Regions from separate parts of the Pseudoalteromonas sp. B62 genome, predicted to be linked through region 4. Evidence: predicted binding sites of a transcription regulator. Region 4 holds the regulator's gene; each other region holds the start of a gene.
The links. Region 4 encodes LexA, which represses DNA repair genes until DNA is damaged. Its sites were predicted from a motif close to TACTGTATNNNNATACAGTA; they were not measured.
Positions count from the first base shown of each region.

Region 1: uvrD (DNA helicase II) is a predicted target of LexA. The motif match lies at 1,064-1,083, and genes of this name have one in related genera.
Region 2: P4S71_RS13880 (YebG family protein) is a predicted target of LexA. The motif match lies at 1,284-1,303, and genes of this name have one in related genera.
Region 3: dinB (DNA polymerase IV) is a predicted target of LexA. The motif match lies at 879-898, and genes of this name have one in related genera.

Region 1 is NZ_JARLVB010000002.1:763,924-766,132, reverse strand. It holds gene uvrD (DNA helicase II) at 1-999, opposite strand, end outside; gene P4S71_RS07960 (hypothetical protein) at 1,301-1,525, shown strand; gene P4S71_RS07955 (YacL family protein) at 1,642-2,010, shown strand; gene dut (dUTP diphosphatase) at 2,063-2,209, shown strand, end outside.
Region 2 is NZ_JARLVB010000002.1:2,077,699-2,079,907, forward strand. It holds gene P4S71_RS13875 (ISAs1 family transposase) at 1-815, opposite strand, end outside; gene P4S71_RS13880 (YebG family protein) at 915-1,232, opposite strand; gene P4S71_RS13885 (ComEA family DNA-binding protein) at 1,535-1,831, shown strand; partial or broken gene P4S71_RS13890 (DUF6170 family protein) at 1,848-2,125, opposite strand; gene dsbB (disulfide bond formation protein DsbB) at 2,154-2,209, opposite strand, start outside.
Region 3 is NZ_JARLVB010000002.1:45,815-48,023, reverse strand. It holds gene P4S71_RS04505 (aldo/keto reductase) at 1-263, opposite strand, end outside; gene P4S71_RS04500 (acyl-CoA thioesterase) at 273-707, opposite strand; gene dinB (DNA polymerase IV) at 910-1,962, shown strand; gene P4S71_RS04490 (M17 family metallopeptidase) at 2,093-2,209, shown strand, end outside.
Region 4 is NZ_JARLVB010000002.1:1,166,416-1,168,624, forward strand. It holds gene P4S71_RS09875 (M12 family metallo-peptidase) at 1-248, opposite strand, end outside; gene P4S71_RS09880 (hypothetical protein) at 272-595, opposite strand; gene lexA (transcriptional repressor LexA) at 859-1,476, shown strand; gene coxB (cytochrome c oxidase subunit II) at 1,944-2,209, shown strand, end outside.

The DNA.
Region 1 (2,209 bases), 400 kb from region 4:
GCTACTTACAAAGCGTGCTTCGTCTAACTCATTAAATGCCGCATAAATAGAGATTGGCTCGCCATCGTTACCGTCGGTCCATAAGCTTTTACCCATACGCTCTGAGTTATTTTGAATTAATGCATTAGACGCTTTCAAAATAGTTGCTGTTGAACGGTAGTTTTGTTCAAGACGAATGGTTTCTGCGCTAAAGTCAGTTAAAAATCGTTTAATATTTTCGATTTTAGCACCGCGCCAACCGTAAATACTTTGGTCATCGTCGCCTACAATCATGATACTGCTTGTATCGCCTGCAAGTAACTTTAACCAGGCATATTGAATGGTATTTGTATCTTGGAACTCGTCTACGAGCATATGTGCAAAGCGTTGCTGGTAATGACGTAGTAACGTAGGGTTATTTTTTAACACTTCGTAGCTGCGTAGTAATATTTCGGCAAAATCAACTAAGCCAGCTCTGTCACAGGCTTCTTGATAGGCGGCGTAAACACGCAGCATCATTTGCTCGTTAATATCGTATGCTTGAATATCTTTAGGGCGAAGTGCTTCATCTTTTTTGGCGCTAATGTACCAGCCAAATTGTTTAGCAGGCCATTTTTTATCATCGATATTCATCGATTTTAATAAGCGCTTGATCATCCGAAGTTGATCGTCAGAGTCTAAAATTTGAAAGGCTTCAGGTAAGTTAGCTTCACGGTGATGAGCACGTAAAATACGATGCGACAAACCATGGAACGTACCAATCCACATACCACCTACAGGGGCTTTTAGTGTTTCTTCAACGCGGCTGCGCATTTCTTTAGCCGCTTTATTAGTAAAGGTTACGGCAAAAATACTGTAAGCAGATGCTTGCTCAACTTGCATAAGCCACGCAATACGATGAACTAACACTCGTGTTTTACCAGACCCAGCACCTGCTAACACCAGCATGTTTTGTAGTGGGGCTGCAACGGCATCGCGTTGTTTGTCATTTAAGCCATCGAGTAATTGTGAAACGTCCATCGTTACGCCTTTTTAATCAATATTGTGGGCAGTATAACAGGTGTTTTTGTTAGGCTAAATAAAATACTGTTTTTATAAACAGCTATTTATAAAATAGCCTTAAAAACGAGTAACTTGCTAATTTTTTGAACAAAAAAAAGCGTAAACGCACAATAAAAATTGCTAATTTGACCTAAAGTTAGCAAAATTTACTAACTCTCTAAATCTAGGCTAATTTAACTATTTGATTTGTAAGCTTTAATAAATTGGCATAGAGTGTGTAAGTAAATAATTATAAAATCAAATAAATACAGAGGTTAGTATGGCAGATCAAGGTTCTGGCGGTAACGTAATCGCAGCATTATGTAATATATTTTTTCCTGGCTTAGGGCAGTTAGTGCAAGGGCGTATTTTAGCGGCTATATTTTTTGCACTCGCTATTATAATAAGTTACGCACTAATTTATGTGCTTGTAGGCTTTGTACTTGTGCCTATTATTTACTTATGGTCGATCATTGACGCAGCGCGTTATAGATCGCGAAGTTAACGGTTTTAAAGTTGAGTAAAATAGCGCCCATGTGGCGCTATTTTACTTTATATGTCCTGTGGTTTACGGGCGTTTACGTATATAATTACGCAATTAAAGATTTACAGGCAAACCCTATGGAATATCAATTTATTCGTGACCCTATTAGTGGGCTACGTATTAAAATAAGCAGTGAACACGCTATTATTGGTCGCTGGCTAAACGAAGAAATAGGCAAAGACAAAGTAGCTATGGTGCAAGCGCTTATTGCATCGGTGAGTTCAAGCTATGAGCCGCTAACGCTAAAAGGCCAAGAAATAGATTTAATATTAACCAAAGACGAAGCACTGTTTGAAGCCCATGCGCTTCATCAAGACAGTGAAGACCTAATAGCGTATCAAGATGACGATTTAGCGCTTGAAGAAAATGGTTTAAGTAGTGGTTGTGGCTTTGAAGATTTCATTGATTTAATTGATTCATGGCATGAGTTTACGACTGGTCGTTAAGTTATATTATCTATATTATTTTTATAAATTTATTTAGAGTAGAAAATTTAAAATGAAAAAAGTTGAATTAAAAATTGTAAATCCTAAAGTCGGTACTGAAATCCCTATGCCAGAGTATGCTACAGATGGCTCTGCTGCTATAGATCTTAGAGCTTGTATTGATGATATTTTACAAGTTTTACCGGGTGAGACAAAATTA
Region 2 (2,209 bases), 910 kb from region 4:
GTATGACTATCACCAACATAACGCTGTCGTACTACCTCGACTATGGAGTTGAAATTGACCCAACCGTGGCGCTGCTCAAGCCAATCTGTCACCAACAGTTGAGTGTAAGTGCGCTGCTCTATTCGACCATGCCCATCATTTACTGTTTCATGGCTATTTTGCTGGATGAGTGATGGCTGCTCTCGTCTGACTTTGTGATAGTAGGCTTGAATTTCTTTGTTCAATTTTCCTTGGTTATTCTTCACTTGCAGCAAATAGTCTCCGTCTTTCTTGCTGACGGCTTTCGTCACTTTCTTTAAACAATGCATCGCGTCTGCTGTGATGATATTGCCTTTAAGCTCAAGTAATTCAATAAGTGCCATCACTGTTGATACTTCATTCTTCTTACTTTTTGATTTGCATTGTGCTAGTACTAGGCCCTGTTCAACTGCATAAGCTGAAACACTGTGAATAGCTGTTTTTTTATCACCATCATAAGAATGGCGAAGTGTTTTACCGTCAAAGGTAATGACGCTTTGATTATTCGCATCTCTAAGCTCATTAACCCAAGAAACAAAACAAGCTAATAAAGCTTCAGGGGCCAGTGAGCTAATGATACGAGCAATCGTATCATCGACAGGAATACCATTTTCAAATGAACGAAACTTACGTAACCAAGTCAGTTTACTGTCACCGAATTGCTTAATATCCTTCCACCCTTCAGCACCTGAAATAATCGCAGTGACTGTAAGGAATATAACATCCAGCAATTCATGTTTTTTGTTGATGTGTGAACGAGTATCTTGAATGTCGTTGAAATGGTTGATGAATGACATGTTAATCGCCTTTGAGAAAAAGGCGATTTGATCACAGATTCGAAGTAATAATCAAGTTAAGTATGATCTTGCCCTGTCCAATAGGGAGCAAACGGCTAGTTAACTTGCTTTTTTATCGTTGTTGTCTTCAGTTGATGCAACGTTATCTGACTTTTTAGTTTTTGTTGGGACTTTGGTGACAACTGGGTCTTTGCCACCTTTTAATATAGTCATAAAGTCTTCTTTACTCTTGGCTATTTCTAAAGCAAGCGACTCTATTTGTTGCTCGCTCAATGGCACATCTACCTTTTCTAACATTAGCTCAAGCGACTCAGCAATATCGAGCATTTTGTCATAAGCATCAGCTTCTTTTTTAGTAGTAAACGTCATGCGCTCGACTCCGTTTCGTTCTACAACATATTTAACAACAACAGCCATGATTTCTCCTGCAAGCTTGCGTGGCAATGTGGTTTATGAAAACCATTAGATTACTGTTTTTATGTACAGTAATGGTTTGTGGTGTAATTTGCAAGTATCTGATATTAATTTTTAGTTTATTTAAGATTTGACAAAAAACTGTAACTTTACTTTATTTAATAAATCACTTGTTGTACCAGCTGCATTTTAGGATTTCGGATAATAGTGATCATGTGTTTAGGTGATTTTATATAATGAGCTATTTTTATTTTACTATTTCCTGAGCAAAATTTAATAATTCGAAAGTACAATAAGGAAAATAAATGCGTCTTTTACAAAAACTCTTATTCATAAGTATATTATGTTTGCTCCCGACTACTGCAGCGTTTTCACAGGTAGTTGATGTGGTCAAAGAAATGCCTAAATATGATGTTGTAAGTATTAATGATGCTGATGCGAGTATGCTCGCTAAGCTACCAGGAATAGGGAAGAAAAAAGCACAAGCAATAGTTGATTATAGGGAAGCAAATGGAGAGTTCACTGAAGTAAACGATTTAGCGAAAGTGAAAGGTGTAGGAAAAAAGTTAATAACTAAGCTAAAAGATAAAATAACATTATAAGTGGGTTAGGGCGCTTCTAAGCGCCCTGATCATATTCTTTTAATGCTTTATTAAGATTTTTTTGGCAAAATTAATTTCGATAGGCGTAGTTAATAATGGATAACAAAGTACACCAAGCATTAAAAATGGTATAACTACCCAGCCTTCAAATAGGGTAAATATTAAAAACAGTGGGCTTAACAATATAAGCTTTATTATACGTAATAACACGCGTTCAGTAGGTGAAATCAGACCTAGCGATAGGGCTATAACGGCTTGCCTTTCGCGTACTTTTAAATGTTTTAATTCTATAATTTGACTCGAAAAAAAGTAAACATACTAATTAAACCGATCTTTTAAAAAGTAAACGACTACTAATCACTATAAAAAATACACTAG
Region 3 (2,209 bases), 1.1 Mb from region 4:
TTGGTTGCAAGTACAATTTTATCGCGCTTTTGTTGGTTACGAGAGAGCCAGTTACCAATAATTTGCTCAGTTTTACCATAGGTATCGGGTGATGGAGGAACTGCGTACATTTCGGCTGTATCAATAAAGTTTACGCCTTGAGCAAGTGCGTAGGCTATTTGTTCATCTGCATCACTTTGGGTGTTTTGCATTCCCCAGGTCATGCTACCTAAACATACTCTTGAAACATTAACACCACTGCTTCCTAGTGGACTGTATTGCATAAAATTTCCTTATTGCTCGTCTTGAGCGTAGCTAATTAAAGCCGATAAAAGAGGCTCTGAAATAGGGGCTTTTTGACCTGTTTCAAAATCAAACATAACCACTTTCGAATTACCGGTTGTGGTTATGGCATTTTGTGCGTGACTAAATACTGTATAATTCATCATAAATCGGTCTGTTTTAATGTCAGAAATAGTGACGCCTACAGTAAGGGTATCTGGAAAAGTAACAGGGCGCTTATAACGAATATTATTTTCGCTTATAACAGGGCCAATGCCGCTTGGGCTAATTGTATCAAATAAGTTTATTTTATTTAAAAAGTCGATTCTGGCTATTTCAAAGTAACGCAGGTAAACCACATTGTTTACGTGTTGAAGGGCATCCATATCGGCCCACGCTACAGTAATGTCAGTATGAATAGGGTGCTGATCTTTAAACGTTTGCATGCACTTTAACTCTTTATTTTAAAGCACTAGATTATCAATATGACGATATGACCTCAAGGTAATTAGTGCGCTGTTTTTATGTATGACGAGTTTACTAAACTTGAACCCACCATAATAAATCGATTAATAAGAGTTTAGGAGCTTGCTTATTAATAATGATTAAACAATAATGGCTGTATAAATAAACAGTGTTGTAATGGTGATGAAAAAGTTTATTCATATAGATATGGACTGCTTTTATGCGGCAGTTGAGATGCGCGATAATCCTAAGCTGGCCAATGTGCCGCTTGCTATTGGTGGCAATAGTCGTAGAGGTGTACTTTCTACAGCCAACTACATTGCCAGAGAGTATGGCGTGCGCTCAGCTATGTCTAATTATCATGCAAAACAATTATGCCCTGATTTAGTTATTGTACCTGGGCGCATGGCTGTTTATAAAGAAGCTTCAAATCAAATACGTGAAGTATTTAATCGTTACACCAACTTAATTGAACCACTCTCTCTTGACGAAGCATACCTTGATGTAACTGATAGTAGCGTTTGTAAAGGCAGTGCTACGCTTATTGCGCAGCAAATAAGAGCTGATATTTATAATGCTACAGGGCTTACTGCATCCGCTGGTATTGCTCCTATTAAATTTATTGCCAAAATAGCGAGTGATGAAAACAAGCCTAACGGTCAGTTTGTTGTATTACCTGATGAGGTGGATGATTTTTTAGCACAGTTACCTCTGGGTAAAATTCCGGGTGTCGGTAAAGTAACGCTCGAAAAACTCAATTTAAAAGGATTATATACAGGTAAAGATGTACGCGAAAAAGGCGTAAATTGGATGCAACAGCATGTAGGTAATTTTGGCGTATCGCTTTACCAAAAATGTGCAGGTGAGTATGTCGGTAAGGTATCTACTAATCGTATTAGAAAGTCGCTAAGTGTTGAGCATACCTATGAGTATAACAAAACCAGCTTACAAGAATGCCTAGAACAGTTGCCTACGTTGTTAGATGAGTTAAAGGTGCGCTTGGAAAAACAACAATTACAAAATCGGATTAATAAACTGAGCGTTAAGGTTAAATTTGCGAATTTTATAGTAACCTCTGCGGATCAGGCTTATCACCAATTAAATACTGAGGTTTTTACACAACTACTTACTAAAGCTTTCCAGCGAGGTGTGCAGCAACCGGTCAGGCTTTTAGGTATTGGGGTGGGTATTAAAAATCAACCAGATCAAAACTTCCAACTTAGTATTCTCGATTAAGCTGTAAAGCCTGTAATTGCAAGTTGCCACTAAAAAGTGGATTAAACTAAACACTTATCGCAGCTTGCTGGTCTTCAATATTCAAATCGACGATAATAGGGGCTTATGTTTTTTAACAGGACCTTTATTTATGGCATATCCAAAAGCCGTATTGGCTCAGCCAGTAAGTGCTAGCCTTGAATCCACATCACATGATGCATTAATCATTATTAGTGATGACTTTTCTCAATTACCAAATAATTCGCTA
Region 4 (2,209 bases):
ATTGCAAGATCAATCAAGCTATTAATATCACTAGATTTTTGTTCTGCGGCTGGGGTGTATAAAACGAGTAAGCTAATATTGCTTTGCGCGTTAGTTGCCATAGCTGTTTGGAAGCTTTGTTCTGTTAAAATTTGTTCACTGATTGAAATAGTGTTGCTAGATTGCTGATAATCGGGTGCATGCTCAGCAGGTTGCTTGGCAGGATCTAATTCAATAAAATTATGACCAGAATGTTTATTCGGTTGCAATTTATAAACATGTTCATTTACCTTTATCGTACCAGAAATCCCTTTGTAGATTTTATCAGTGTTACTTCGTCACCATCTAAGCTTTTACCTACCCAAATTAAGTTACCAGTTGCTGATGTACTTGCTGTACTTTTGATAAATTCAATGTCACTTCCCTGAACAGGTAAAAAGAATGCATTGGTTTTTGCGCTTAGTTCGAAAAGCGGTTGTCCAAATTGAGATTGAGCATTACCTTCTTTATTAATGTTTTGCGTAAAGTTAGAGTGCTGCACTTCGAAAAGTGGGACTTGGGCATACGCATAGCCGCTAAACAATAAGCCAATAAACAATGGTGAATATTTTTTCATTTGATAATCCTTTTAAGTGTTTGTACACATAAAGTGTACATGTTAATAAGTTGTTTTCAATTTATTAACATGTGGCTGTCATCAAATTAGCCCTTAATCGTAAATATAAAGATACAAATGTTTATTTTATGTAAGCAGTCGTTGTTTCTACATAAGTGTAAAAGTGATTTATTAACAGCAAGCAATCAATGTAATTTAAATTTGCGATTTTTATTTAACTGTATATACTCACAGTTAAATGTACTGTATGGAAAACCAGTTGTATGCGACCATTAACGAAGCGCCAAGCTCAAATTCTCGAATTAGTTAAAGTTTTTATTAAAGACACTGGTATGCCTCCTACACGTGCTGAAATTGCACAAACATTAGGCTTTAAAAGTGCCAATGCTGCTGAAGAGCATTTAAAAGCGCTTGCTAAAAAAGGTGCTATTAAGATGAAACCAGGTGCAAGCCGAGGTATTCAACTTGTTGAGGAAGAAGAGCCTGAACAGTTAGGTTTACCTCTTATCGGGCGAGTCGCAGCGGGAGAGCCTATTTTGGCGCAAGAGCACGTTGAGAGTCATTGTAAAATTGATCCATTAATGTTTAAACCAGCTGCTGATTTTTTATTGCGCGTTAACGGTATGAGCATGAAAGATATAGGTATTATGGATGGTGATTTGTTAGCTGTGCATAAAACTCAAGTTGCAGAAAATGGACAAGTTGTAGTTGCTCGTGTTGATGATGATGTTACCGTAAAGCGGTTTGAAAAAGCAGGCCGAAAAGTATTATTGCATGCTGAGAATGACGACTTTTCGCCAATTGAAGTTGATCTAGAAAATGAATCTTTTAATATAGAAGGTTTAGCCGTTGGAGTTATAAGAAACGCTGATTGGATGTAGTTTTTAATTTATTTTTATAAATGCGTGCTTTTTAGCACGCATTTTTGTTTTAACATTAGCACTAAAAATATGACGTAAACAGCCAACTAATTATTTTAGCTGTAAATTTTTTTGCACTTATATTTCCCCCTCCGAATACGTTAAACCCCTTTGTTTTGCTCATATTTTGAACTTCCTGTTGACTAGTTGATTACTGACTTTTTATTAATTACTCAATATCACCTGATTGTTTTTTATACTAAAACTTGCTTGTTGTTCGTTTTTTAGCTAATTATTAATGTGCTGAGCTAATAATAACTCACAGCTTTTTAGTTTTGAGAACACACAATATACACAAACTCGTTGTTGGCGCAGCAAAACCAATCAATATTAAATAAGATTGGCTAAAAAAATAAAAATAACGAATTGGCGTTTAAGCCGTATGCCTCTTCGCTTTGCATTCGCAATAGCATCAAAGGAGCCGTCACATGGGTAAACTGACCTCTACCTTGTGGCTTATATTATGTGTTTTTTCGCACTCAGTTTTGGCGAACAGCCAATACAATATGCGCAAAGGCGTAACCGATATAAGCAATAATGTATATCAGCTGCACATGACCATATTTATAATATGTTGTGTGATTGGGGTGATAGTGTTCGCAATTATGTTTTGGGCACTTATTCATCACCGTAAATCTAAAGGGGCTGTACCTGCCCAATTTCACGAAAGCACTAAAGTAGAAATACTTTGGAC